2 regions of the Nonomuraea rosea genome follow, and region 1 is predicted to be linked to the other one. Evidence: riboswitches for the same ligand, from Rfam matches in the RefSeq annotation. Region 1 holds a riboswitch; the other holds the start of a gene.

Region 1 (5,642 bases):
GCCCCGGTGCATGTAGCCGACGATCGGCTCGGCGGTGGCGATGCGCTCGCCGTCGAGCGTGAGCCGGAGCCGCAGGACCCCGTGGGTCGACGGGTGCTGCGGGCCGATGTTGAGGATCATGTCCTCGGTGGCCAGCTCTTTCGCGCCGGCTCCGATCCCGACCACGCGTTCCGTCATACGGCCATGCTGCCACCCTCACTGGTGTTGATCCAGCGCGGGGGATGGTCAAGAAATGGTGTGGAAACGCATCCCGAAGTCGGACATGGGGAGGAATATCGGGAACGGGGGGAGAAATCACCATGAAGAGAGTTGTGTTTGACATCGCGGCTCTGATCGCGCGGATCGTGACAGGCGTGATCTTCGTGACGCACGGCTGGCAGAAGTGGCAGGGTGGCCTCGGAGCCACGACGCAGCAGTTCAGGGACATGGGGATCCCGATGCCGGAGCTGGCAGCCGGGTTCTCCAGCATCGTCGAGACCGTCGGCGGCATCTTCCTCATCCTCGGACTGCTGGTGCGGCCCGTCGCCTTGCTGCTGCTGCTCAACATGCTCGGTGCGATCGCGTTCGTGCACGGTGGCAACGGGGTGCTGACCTCAAGCAACGGCTGGGAGCTGCCCGGCGCGCTGGGTGCGCTCAGCCTGTTGTTCCTGGCCCTGGGCGGGGGACGGATCGGGTTGGACGGCATCTTCCACTCGATGTTCCGCAGGCGCTCCGAACGCCGTGCGGCCGAGGACGATCTCGCGCCCTACGCTCCGAGCTCGGCGGCCGGCCGGGTCGAGCCCTCGAACGTGCGCACGACCGGGGGGCCGACGACACCCGCGGCGTCCACCGAGCCGGCCGAGCGGCCCGAGGTGCCGAGGCAGCCGTCGGATCCCAAGGCGGGCAGGCTCAACGACGAGGACATGCGGGACATCGACGCCCTGGTCGCCGACGAGCCGCCCGAGCACCGCAAACCGCCGAACCGCTGACCCGGCCGGGCCGGCGGCCTGTTTCGCGTGCTCAGCGGGAGACCAGGTCCCGGAGGGCTTCGACCAGCCGGTCCACGTGCTCCTGCGTGGTCCCGATGCCGATCGAGGCCCGGATCGCGGAGGTGGTGTCGTCGTCGCATCCGCCGTCGGCGTCCTGGGCGCCCAGCAGGTGCCGCAGGAACGGGTGGGCGCAGAACTTCCCGTCACGGACGCCGATGCCGTACTCGCTGGACAGCACCTCGGCCACCTCGCGGGCCGAGTAGCCGGCCACGGTGAACGACACGATGCCCACGCGCGGGTGATCGTCCCCCCACAGCGACAGCTCCCGCACGCCCTCGACCGAGGCCAGCCCCGACCGCAGGCGGGCGATCAGCCGCTCCTCCTCGCGGACGAGCTCGGTCCAGCCGGTGGCGCTGAGCGCGTCGCAGGCGGCGGCCAGCGCGATGGCGCCCAGCACGTTCGGGGTGCCCGCCTCGTGCCGCGGCTCGGGGTCGTCGTGCCACTCGGCGGTCTCACCCACCGACCGCACCGCGCCGCCGCCCTTGAGGTACGGCTCGCCCTCGGCCAGCCAGTCGCGGCGGCCGACCAGCACGCCGGCCCCGAACGGGGCATACAGCTTGTGCCCGGAGAAGGCCACGTAGTCCAGGCCGAGCGCGGTCAGGTTGAGCCGCCGATGCGGTACGAGCTGCGCGGCGTCCACCAGGATGCGGGCCCCATGCCGGTGCGCGATGTGGGCCAGGGCGGCGATGGGCCACAGCTCGCCGGTGACGTTCGAGGCGGCGGTGACGACCAGCAGCTTCGGCCCGTCGATCGCGGCCAGCGCCTCGTCGGCGGCGCGCACGGCCTCGCCGGGGAAGGCGGGCGCGGCCAGCCGTACGGACGCGGGCCAGGGCAGGAGCGAGGCGTGGTGCTCGGTGTCGAAGACCACGGTGGTGGTGCCCTCGGGCAGGCAGCCGGCCAGCAGGTTCGTGGCGTCGGTGGTGTTGCGGGTGAAGATCACGGCGTCGTCGGGACGCGCTCCGACGAAGGCTCTGACCGTGTGGCGTGCCTGCTCGTACCTGGCGGTGGTGAGCTGGGAGGCGTAACCCGCGCCGCGGTGGACGCTGGAGTAGGCCGGGAGCGCGGCGGCGACGGCGGCGCTGACCGGCTCCAGACAGGGGGCGCTGGCCGCGTAGTCGAGGTTGGCGTAGCCGACCAGCCTGCCGCCCTTGACCGGCACTTCGAGGTCGGCGCCGAGCACGGCGGGAATCGACCGGCCGCTCGCGGCGGGCGCGTTCGCGGGGGCCTCGGCGGCGGGCACGGAGTTGAAGATCGTCAGCGTGGACACGGCAAATCTCCTCGGGTCATCGGACCCGTGGGAGCAGCCACAGAGCCCGCGCTTGCCCGTCACACCTCGTGACGGACCAGGTCTTCACCCGGGGCACCCCGCCGCGGACGCGAGGGTTGCCGGCCAGCTAGCCGGGGCTTGTCGCTGGCACTCATGACCTACGCCAGGACTATACCAATAAGAAGCCTGTTCATCACACTGCCGCCTCAATGTCCGAAGCAAGTCCGCGAACTTATGTGCCGACTGACTCGTTGCTACCGGGAAACCCCGCCCAACCCGTCATGGAGGTGCGCAGATGCTTGACTGGGTGACCGACCCGAATATCTGGATCGGCTTCTTCACCCTTGTCGCCCTGGAGATCGTCCTGGGGATTGACAACATCATCTTCATCTCCATCCTGGCGGGCAAGCTGCCACCGGAGCAGCGGGACCGGGCGCGCGTCCTGGGCCTGGGCGCCGCGCTGATCAGCCGGTTACTCCTGCTGCTGGGGCTGTCGTGGGTGGTGCGGCTCACCGAGCCGCTCTTCGAGATCTTCAGTCACGAGATATCGGGACGTGACCTGATCCTGCTGCTCGGCGGCCTGTTCCTGCTGGCCAAGAGCGTCACCGAGATCGGCCACAGCATGGACGCGCCGGCGGACAAGGACGGCAAGCAGCAGGCCGTGACCTCCTTCACCTCCGTGATTCTGCAGATCATGGTGCTCGACGTCGTGTTCTCGCTCGACTCCGTGATCACCGCCGTCGGCATGGTCGACGAACTCGGCGTGATGGTCGCGGCCGTCGTGGTGGCGGTGCTGGTGATGTTGTTCGCCTCCGGGCCCATCAGCCGGTTCGTGGACCAGCATCCGAGCATCAAGATGCTGGCGCTGGCGTTCCTCGTGCTCATCGGCGTGGTGCTCGTCGCCGAGGGTCTCGACCAGCACATCCCCAAGGGCTACATCTATTTCGCGATGGCCTTCTCGGTCATCGTGGAGCTGCTGAACATCCGGATGCGCGGCAGGCACACCAAGCAGCCGGCGGCGGCCCCTAAACAGGACACTGAGCAGGTCCCTGAGCAGGTCTCTGAGCGGGACCCTGAGCGGGACACTTCCCCTCCTAAGATGGACTAGTGCGCTTTGATCCTTGGAATCCCGATTTCGTGGCTCACCCGTACCGGGTCTACGAGGAGCTGAGGCGCGACGCGCCCGTCAGCTACTTCGAGCCGACGGGCCAGTGGCTGATCTCCCGGCACGCCGACGTGAACGCCCTGCTCAGGGACCGCCGCCTGGGCCGGTCCTATCTGCACGTGGCCACGGACGAGGAGTTCGGCAGGGAGCCGGAGCCGGAGTTCCAGGAGCCGTTCTGGCGGGTGATCAGGGCGGGCATGCTCGACGTGGAGCCGCCGGTGCACACCAGGCTGCGCCGGCTGGTCTCCAGGGCGTTCACGCCGCGCATGGTCGAGTCGCTGCGCCCCCGGGTGCGGGCCATTGCCGGCGGCCTGGTGGACGCGTACGTGGAGCGGGGCGGCGGCGACCTGATCGCCGACGTCGCCGAGCCGCTCCCGGTGACGGTGATCGCGGAGATGCTCGGGATCCCCGAGCCCGACCGCCCCCTGCTGCGCCCCTGGTCCGCCGACATCTGCGGCATGTACGAGCTCAACCCCGCCCCCGAGGCCCAGCACACCGCGGTGCGGGCGGCGTCGGAGTTCGCCGGCTACCTCAAGTCCCTGGCCCGCGACCGCCGCGCGAACCCCGGCGACGACCTGGTCAGCGCCCTCGCCCAGATCGACGAGCTGACCGAGGACGAGCTGGTCGGCACGTGTGTCCTGCTGCTCAACGCCGGCCACGAGGCCACGGTGAACGTGACGGGCAACGGCTGGTGGTCCCTGTTCAGGAATCCGGCCGAGCTGGCCCGGCTGCGCGAGGACCGCTCGCTGCTGCCCACGGCCGTCGAGGAGCTGATGCGCTGGGACACGCCGCTGCAGATGTTCGAGCGCTGGGTGCTGGAGGACATCGAGGTCCACGGCGTGCGGATCCCGCGCGGCACGGAGGTGGCGCTGCTGTTCGGCTCGGCGAACAGGGACGAGACCGTGTTCGACGACCCGGACCGGCTCGACGTGGGCCGCGCCGACAACCCGCACATCTCCTTCGGGGCCGGGATCCACTTCTGCCTGGGCGCGCCGCTGGCCCGCATCGAGCTCATCGAGTCGTTCGGCGCGTTGCTGGACCGGGCGGCCAAGCTGGAGCTGCGGCGCGAGCCCGAATGGAAGCCCGGCTACGTCATCCGCGGCCTGCACTCCCTTGAGCTCAACGCCACAGGCTGAGCCGGCCGAGCCTCAGCAGGTCTGGCTGAGCCAGCCGAAGCCGCCGAACCCGGACGGATCGATCAGCTCGCCCTCCTCCGACGCCCTCGACAACGCCCGGACATATCCCCGCGGATCCGACCTCGCCAGCTCGACCGGAGGCCGGGTGCCGGTGATGCCCAACTCCCTCAGCGCATCACGCTGTGTGGACAAGGCTGTGGATATCGCACCGGCCCGCCGCCCGGCCTCCGCGCACGCGTCAAGTGCGACATGAGCCGTGATATCGCAGGTCCCATCGGGTATGGGGGCAACGACCGCGCCATCGCGGTAACCGGTCAGCGTGCCACAGAGCGGTCGGTTATCCACAGGGTGTGCATAATCCACGGCAATCGCACGGCCCTTGTTGAGGCGTGCCAGGACCGAGGCCCAGGCCTCGTCGCGGGGCCGGCCGATCTCCGCTCGCGCGCCCACGCGGGACAGCGGCCACCACCGGTCGAGCCACTCCCGGTCGGCCGGCCGCAGCGGGCCGCCGAGCCGCTCCTCGCCGGTGTGCGCGTCCACCATGACGAGCCGCGGCCCGTCGGCGGTCTGCTCGGCGATGTCGAGCGGCACGTTGTCGAGCCATTCGTTGGCGATGGCCAGGCCCGTGATGCCGGTGGGCAGGCTCCTGCGCCACTCGATCTCCGCGGGCAGGCCGTCCGGCCTGGGGGAGAGATCGACGGCCGTGACGCGCAGCCGCTTGCGCAGCGCGGGCTCGGCGGCGGACAGTACCCGCGTGACGAGCACGCCCTCGCCCGCGCCGATGTCCACCAGGTCGAGCACGTCGGGGGCGCCGAGCTCGGCATCGACGCCGAGGAGCAGCGCCAGGACCGCGTCCGCGAACGCGGCGGAGGCGCTGACCGAGGTCCTGAAGTGGCCTGACGGGCGTTCGCGGAGGTAGAAACCCTCATCGCCGTACAGTGCTCGTTCGGTCGCGGCGCGCCAGGTGAGCCACATGCCAGGACTATCTCATGACTTCCACTCGACACGCACGGTCATCACATGACTACTCTTTGTCGCTAACTTGC
Region 2 (5,642 bases), on a different contig from region 1:
GTCAAGGAGCCCAAGCACTTCCTCACCGACGGCCCGCCGCCCACCACAGGCGGCCCGGGCGACGCCGAGACCTACCGCGAGCACATCTGGCGGCGCCCGGACTACGAGGCCCTGTTCGCCGCCGCCCCGGCCGGTGCCCTGACGGGCGAGGCCACCCCGTTCTACCTGTACGACCTCGACGCGCAGCGGCGTATCCGGGCCGCCGTCCCGGACGCCAGGCTGATCGTGATCCTGCGCGACCCCGTCGAGCGCGCCCACTCCAACTGGACGCACCTGTGGTCGGCCGGGCTCGAACCCCTGGACGACGTCGTACGCGCCTGCGCGGAGGAGCCACACCGGATCGCCGCCGGATGGGCGCACTTCTGGCACTATGTCGGGCTCGGCCGCTATGGGGAGCAGTTAGCCCACCTGTTCACGCTGTTCCCCCGCGAACAGGTGCTGATCTTCCGTTACCGGGACCTCGTCGACCGGCCCGCCGAGACGCTCGACCGGATCTGCGGCTTCCTCGGCGTACGGCAGGGCCTGCTCACCGACCTGCCGAAGGAGAACGTCACGGCGCACCCCGAGGCGAACCCCCGGCACCGGATGCTCTCGTCGGTACGCCGGCGGCTGCCCGCCCCGCTGGCCCGGCCCATCGAGAACCTGCTCCAGCACCGGGGCAGGTCCCGCCGGCCGCTGACCTGGGAGCAGCGGCGGCGGCTCCTGCCGTACTTCACCGAAGACATCCTGCTCCTGCAGGAGGTCACCGGCGAGGACTTCAGCGACTGGCTGGGGCCGCGGACGCGCTCGGGCGGCCTGGTCGGCAGCCGGCCACCCGGCCGGCACCAGTCCAGGAACGGCCGCCCGGCCGCACCCCGATGACGTAACACACCGTGCGTCAGCGGAGCTCGGTGCGCAGGTCGTGGGCCCCGTCCGCACGGGTGTACTCGTAGTAGAGCCGGGTCCGGCCGCCCGGCAGGTCCACGAGGTCGAGGTAGCGCAGCCCGCCGCCCCCGTGAGGAGAGGAGGCCGCAGGGGCGTCGCCGCACGGGGTCAGCGACGCGGGATCCGTGCCCACCGCGATCCCCGTGCGCTCCTCGTAGTTCTCCGCCGCGCTCGCCCGCCCGTCGTAGAAGGCCGCCACCCGGTCCCCGTCGAAGCGCACCGCCGAGATCCGCACGCCCCTGGCGTCCCACAGGCCGGGCCGGCCGCTGAGCGCCGTGCCGTGCCAGGTCCACTCCAGCCCGTCTGCGCTGGTGGCGTAGTCGGTCACCATGCGGTCCGCCTCCTCGGGGTCGGCCAGCGGGTGGCAGGAGGCCCACAGGTGCCACACCCCGCCCCGCCGTACGATCACCGGGTCCTTCACGCCGGTCTTCGGGTCACCGGGCAGTACGGTCCTGCGCGAGCGCGGGTCGAAGCCCGCCGGGCCGGCGGCCTCCAGCACCTCCACCCGCCAGTGCTTGGTCCCCTGCGTGGCGCAGCTCAGGTAGAGCCGCCACCGGCCCTCGGGCGTGCGCACCAGCGTGGGCCGTTCCAGCGACTCCGTGTCCATCTCCGCGCGAGTGATCGTCACCAGCGGCTCGAACCGCTCGCCGTCCGACGATCCGGCCACCACGACCGCGTAGCCGCGGCCATGACCCACCGGGCGGCGCAGGCGGTAGGCCAGGTAGATCTGCCCGTCCGCGGCGACCGCGCTGGGCGCGCCCGACCAGTGCCCCTCTCCCCCGGCCTCAGGCTCTATCGCGACGACCGCGCGATCGGGCGTGGGGAGCAGGGCCGCGAGCTCGCGGGCGTCCTCATTGATCGACATGGGCTCGAGACTAGGCCACGGTACGGAGCTCGGCACGGCGCTCACTCTCCCTTTACGTGCGGCACAGCAATCCATGTATTCCCTATGAATTTTACGGCAAATACCTGCCCGGCGTGGGGCGACGCGGCGCATGGACGGGCGGAGGATTAGGCGATGCGGCGCTTGGGGTAGGCAACAGGATGCTGACCACCAAGCTTGACCTAATGTATAGAGAGAGTGTCGAATAGTAACAAACCACCCAAGGTGATTTGGCATAAAACCGACTGGTATAGTGGCTTTTGTCAAGAGTCCAGTGCCAAGCCCCGGCTTGCTGGACGGCAACCCTCCTACCGTGGCGGGGTGCCCCGGGTGATGACATGGTCGTCGAGCTGAACGGTGCTCCTGGCGGCAAGCGCGGTTCTCGAGCCGTGCCCTGCCCTCCGCGCCCTTGGCCGGCTGCTCGGACGGAAAGGTAATGATGAAGGGCGGAGTCACTCGCCTGGCGGGAGCGGGCGTGGCGGTCGTACTGGCGCTGGCTGCCTGCGGCGGCGTGGACACGGGCGGCGGCACATCGGGTGGGGAGAAGCAGGAAGAGCTCACGGTGACCGCGTTCGCGGGCGCGTGGGGAGAGCTGTTCAAGAAATCGTTCGTCGAGCCGTTCGAACGCGACACCGGCGCGAAGGTGAACCTCGTCTACGGCGCGAACGCCGAATGGCTCACCAAGCTGCGCGCGGCCGGGGGCAAGAACCCGCCGTTCGACGTCCTGGCCTTCACCCCGGACGCGTCGCTGCCCGCCGCCTCCGCGGGTCTGCTCCAGCCGCTCCAGACCGACCGGCTGACGCACTGGAAGGACCTGGACCTGACGCTCGGCTCGAAGTCGGCCTACGGCGGCAAGCAGTACGGCGTACCGCTGACCACCGGCTCGACCGGCCTCATGTACCGCAACGACAAGATCAAGACCGCCCCGGCGGACTGGTCGGACATCTTCGACAAGAAGTACTGCGGCCACGTCGCCCTCCCCCCGCTCACCTACAACCCGGGCCTGGAGTTCTTCTCGGCCCTGGTCACCTCGCAGGGCGGCAAGCTGTCCGACCCGGCGGCGGTGGACAAGGCGTTCGCCACGCTGGAGACGCTGAAGGGCTGCGTGTCGGCCTTCCCCGCCAACGCGGGCGCCGCCGCCACCGTCATCGAGAACGGCGACGCCTGGATCATGCCCTTCTGGGACGGCCGCGCGTTCGCCCTGGCCCAGGCGGGCTCCCCGATCAGCTTCACCTACCCCAAGTCGGGCGCCGTGGGCGCGCTGACCTCGTACTTCATCGCCAGCGGCACTCAGCACAGCGAGCTGGCCATGAAGTTCCTCGACTACCTCACGGCGGCGGAGAACCAGAAGCCGTTCGCCGAGGGCACCTGGTACGCGGCGGGGAACAACACGATCAAGTACAACGACAACTTCGAGCAGTGGGTCGAGCACGGGCCCGAGGTCTACAAGAAGTTCGTCTGGGTCGACTACACGGTCGCCACCCCCAAGCTCAACGAATGGCAGCAGCGGTGGAATCAGATCTTCGGCTGATCGAGTTGCCCGAGGAGGGCGCCGGGCACGTCGAGATCGAGGGGCTGGCCGCCGGCTACGAAGGCGCCCGCGTGCTCGACCTGGACCGGCTGTCCATCCGCAAGGGCGAGTTCCTGTCCATTCTCGGGCCCAGCGGCTGCGGCAAGACGACGCTGCTCAACTGCATCGCCGGCTTCGTGCGGCCCACCGCCGGGCGGATCGTGATCGACGGCTCCGACGTGACGGACCGGCCGCCGTACCGGCGCGGGCTCGGGATGGTGTTCCAGAACTACGCGCTCTTCCCGCACATGACCGTCGCCGACAACGTCGCGTACGGGCTGCGCGTCCGCAAGCTCGGCAAGGCCGAGCGCGACGAGCGGATCTCCGAGGCGCTGCGCCTCGTCGGGCTGGAGGGGTTCGCCGGGCGGCGGCCCGGCCAGCTGTCCGGCGGCCAGCAGCAGCGGGTGGCGCTGGCCCGCGCCCTGGCCATCCGGCCCGCCGTCATGCTCCTGGACGAGCCCCTGTCCAACCTCGACGCCAAGCTGCGCAGGGAGATGCGGGCCGAGCTGCGCGCCATCCAGCGGCGGATCGGCACCACGATGGTGTTCGTCACCCACGACCAGGAGGAGGCGCTGGCCCTCTCCGACCGGGTGGCCGTCATGAACGGCGGCAAGATCGAGCATCTCGGCACCCCCGACGAGGTCTACCGGCGGCCGGCGACGCGGTTCACGGCACAGTTCATCGGGGCCGCGAACGTCCTGGAGGGCACGATCACCCCCGCTGGCACGCTCGACGCCGGCGGGATCGTGGTGGACTGCGGGCCGCTGCCGGCCGGGCCGGGCGAGCGGGCCGTGGTCGCGATCCGCCCCGAACGCATCCGCCTGGATACCCAAGGCACGGACGGTGTGGCCGGGACGGTCGGCTATCGGGCCTTCGCGGGCGACGCCTGGCACGTGGAGGTGCGCCTGGCCGACGGCCGCGCGCTGAGCGTGCAGGTCCCCGACACCGGCGCGGACGCCGACCCGCCCGGCGCGGGCACGCCGGTCGTCGCGCGCTGGGACCCGGCCGACGTGATCGTCCTGGAGACGGGGGCCGGATGACGGCCGCGCCGCGCCGCTGGACCGGCCTGACGTACGTCCTGCCGCTCGTCGTCTTCCTCGCCGCCCTGTTCCTGGTGCCGCTCGTACGCCTCCTGCGGCTGAGCTTCAACCCGGTCGACACCTTCAACGCGGCGCTGCCCGGGTTCACCCTGACGCAGTACGGGCGGGTGTTCACCGAGCCGTACTTCTACGGCTCGCTCCTCCAGACCCTGGCCACGGCGCTGCTGGTGGCGGTGCTGTGCGTGCTGCTGGCCTACCCGGCCGCGTACTTCCTGGCCCGGCGGCGCGCCGGGGTGCTGCGCACGCTGCTGTTCGTCGTCGTGATCTCGCCGCTGCTGACCAGCGTGGTGGTGCGCACCTACGGGTGGGTGGTGCTGCTGTCCGGGAACGGCGTGGTCAACAAGGCGCTCGTGGCCTCCGGGCTGCGGGATCAACCGGCCCAGTTCCTCACCAGCTATCCGGCGGTCGTGATCGCGGTCACGCACGTGCTGCTGCCGTTCGCGATCATCCCGCTCACCACGGCGCTCGGCGGGCAGGACCGCAACCTGCACCGCGCCTCGCAGACCCTCGGCGCCGGCCCGATCCGCACGTTCCTGCGTGTCACCGTGCCGCTCAGCCTGCCGGGCGTGGTCACCGGCGCGCTGATCGTGTTCGCGCTCGCCATGGGCATCTATATCACGCCGCTGCTGGTCGGCGGGGTGACCCAGCCGCTGACGGGCATCCGGGTCTACGACCAGGTGACGACGGTGTTCGACTATCCGGTCGCGGCGGCGCTGAGCTTCGCGCTGCTGGCGCTCACCATCGTGTCCACGACGCTGCTGGCCGGCGTGTTCCGGATCTGGGAGAGGCGGCTGCATGGGTGAGCGTGGCTACGACAGGGCTTACGACAGGGGTGTCCGGCTGGTGGCCGGAGGGCTGGCGGCGCTCGTCTTCCTGTTCCTGATCGCGCCGCTGGTGGTGCTGGTCGTGAGCTCGTTCAACGCGGCGGGGTCGATGGCGTTCCCGCCGTCGGGGCTGTCGCTGCGCTGGTACGCCGACGTGCTCGGCTCGCCCGACTGGCAGGTGTCGTTCCGGCTGAGCGGGCTGCTCGTGCTGCTGGTCGTGCCGACGACCGTGGTGATCGGGACGCTCGCCGCGTACGGGCTGGCGCAGGGCTCGTTCCCTGGCCGCAGGCTGCTGCAGGGGCTGGCGCTGTCGCCGCTGATGGTGCCGGAGATCATCATCG

The links. Region 1 has a riboswitch for S-adenosylmethionine ahead of ABEA43_RS12320 (aminotransferase class V-fold PLP-dependent enzyme). Riboswitches for the same ligand answer to the same signal wherever they lie in the genome.
Region 2: linked by a shared signal. The riboswitch ahead of ABEA43_RS27220 (ABC transporter substrate-binding protein) and the one ahead of ABEA43_RS12320 (aminotransferase class V-fold PLP-dependent enzyme) in region 1 are both predicted to bind S-adenosylmethionine.

What each region holds. Positions count from the first base shown of each region.
Region 1 is NZ_BAABDQ010000004.1:283,571-289,212, forward strand. Features, by position in the region: gene ABEA43_RS12310 (NADH-quinone oxidoreductase subunit D) at 1-177, opposite strand, end outside; gene ABEA43_RS12315 (DoxX family protein) at 300-968, shown strand; gene ABEA43_RS12320 (aminotransferase class V-fold PLP-dependent enzyme) at 1,000-2,295, opposite strand; SAM riboswitch class IV at 2,339-2,454, opposite strand; gene ABEA43_RS12325 (TerC family protein) at 2,591-3,403, shown strand; gene ABEA43_RS12330 (cytochrome P450) at 3,403-4,596, shown strand; gene ABEA43_RS12335 (SAM-dependent methyltransferase) at 4,609-5,571, opposite strand.
Region 2 is NZ_BAABDQ010000012.1:174,861-180,502, reverse strand. Features, by position in the region: gene ABEA43_RS27230 (sulfotransferase family protein) at 1-861, shown strand, start outside; gene ABEA43_RS27225 (hypothetical protein) at 878-1,789, opposite strand; SAM riboswitch class IV at 2,069-2,189, shown strand; gene ABEA43_RS27220 (ABC transporter substrate-binding protein) at 2,283-3,338, shown strand; gene ABEA43_RS27215 (ABC transporter ATP-binding protein) at 3,317-4,417, shown strand; gene ABEA43_RS27210 (ABC transporter permease) at 4,414-5,280, shown strand; gene ABEA43_RS27205 (ABC transporter permease) at 5,273-5,642, shown strand, end outside.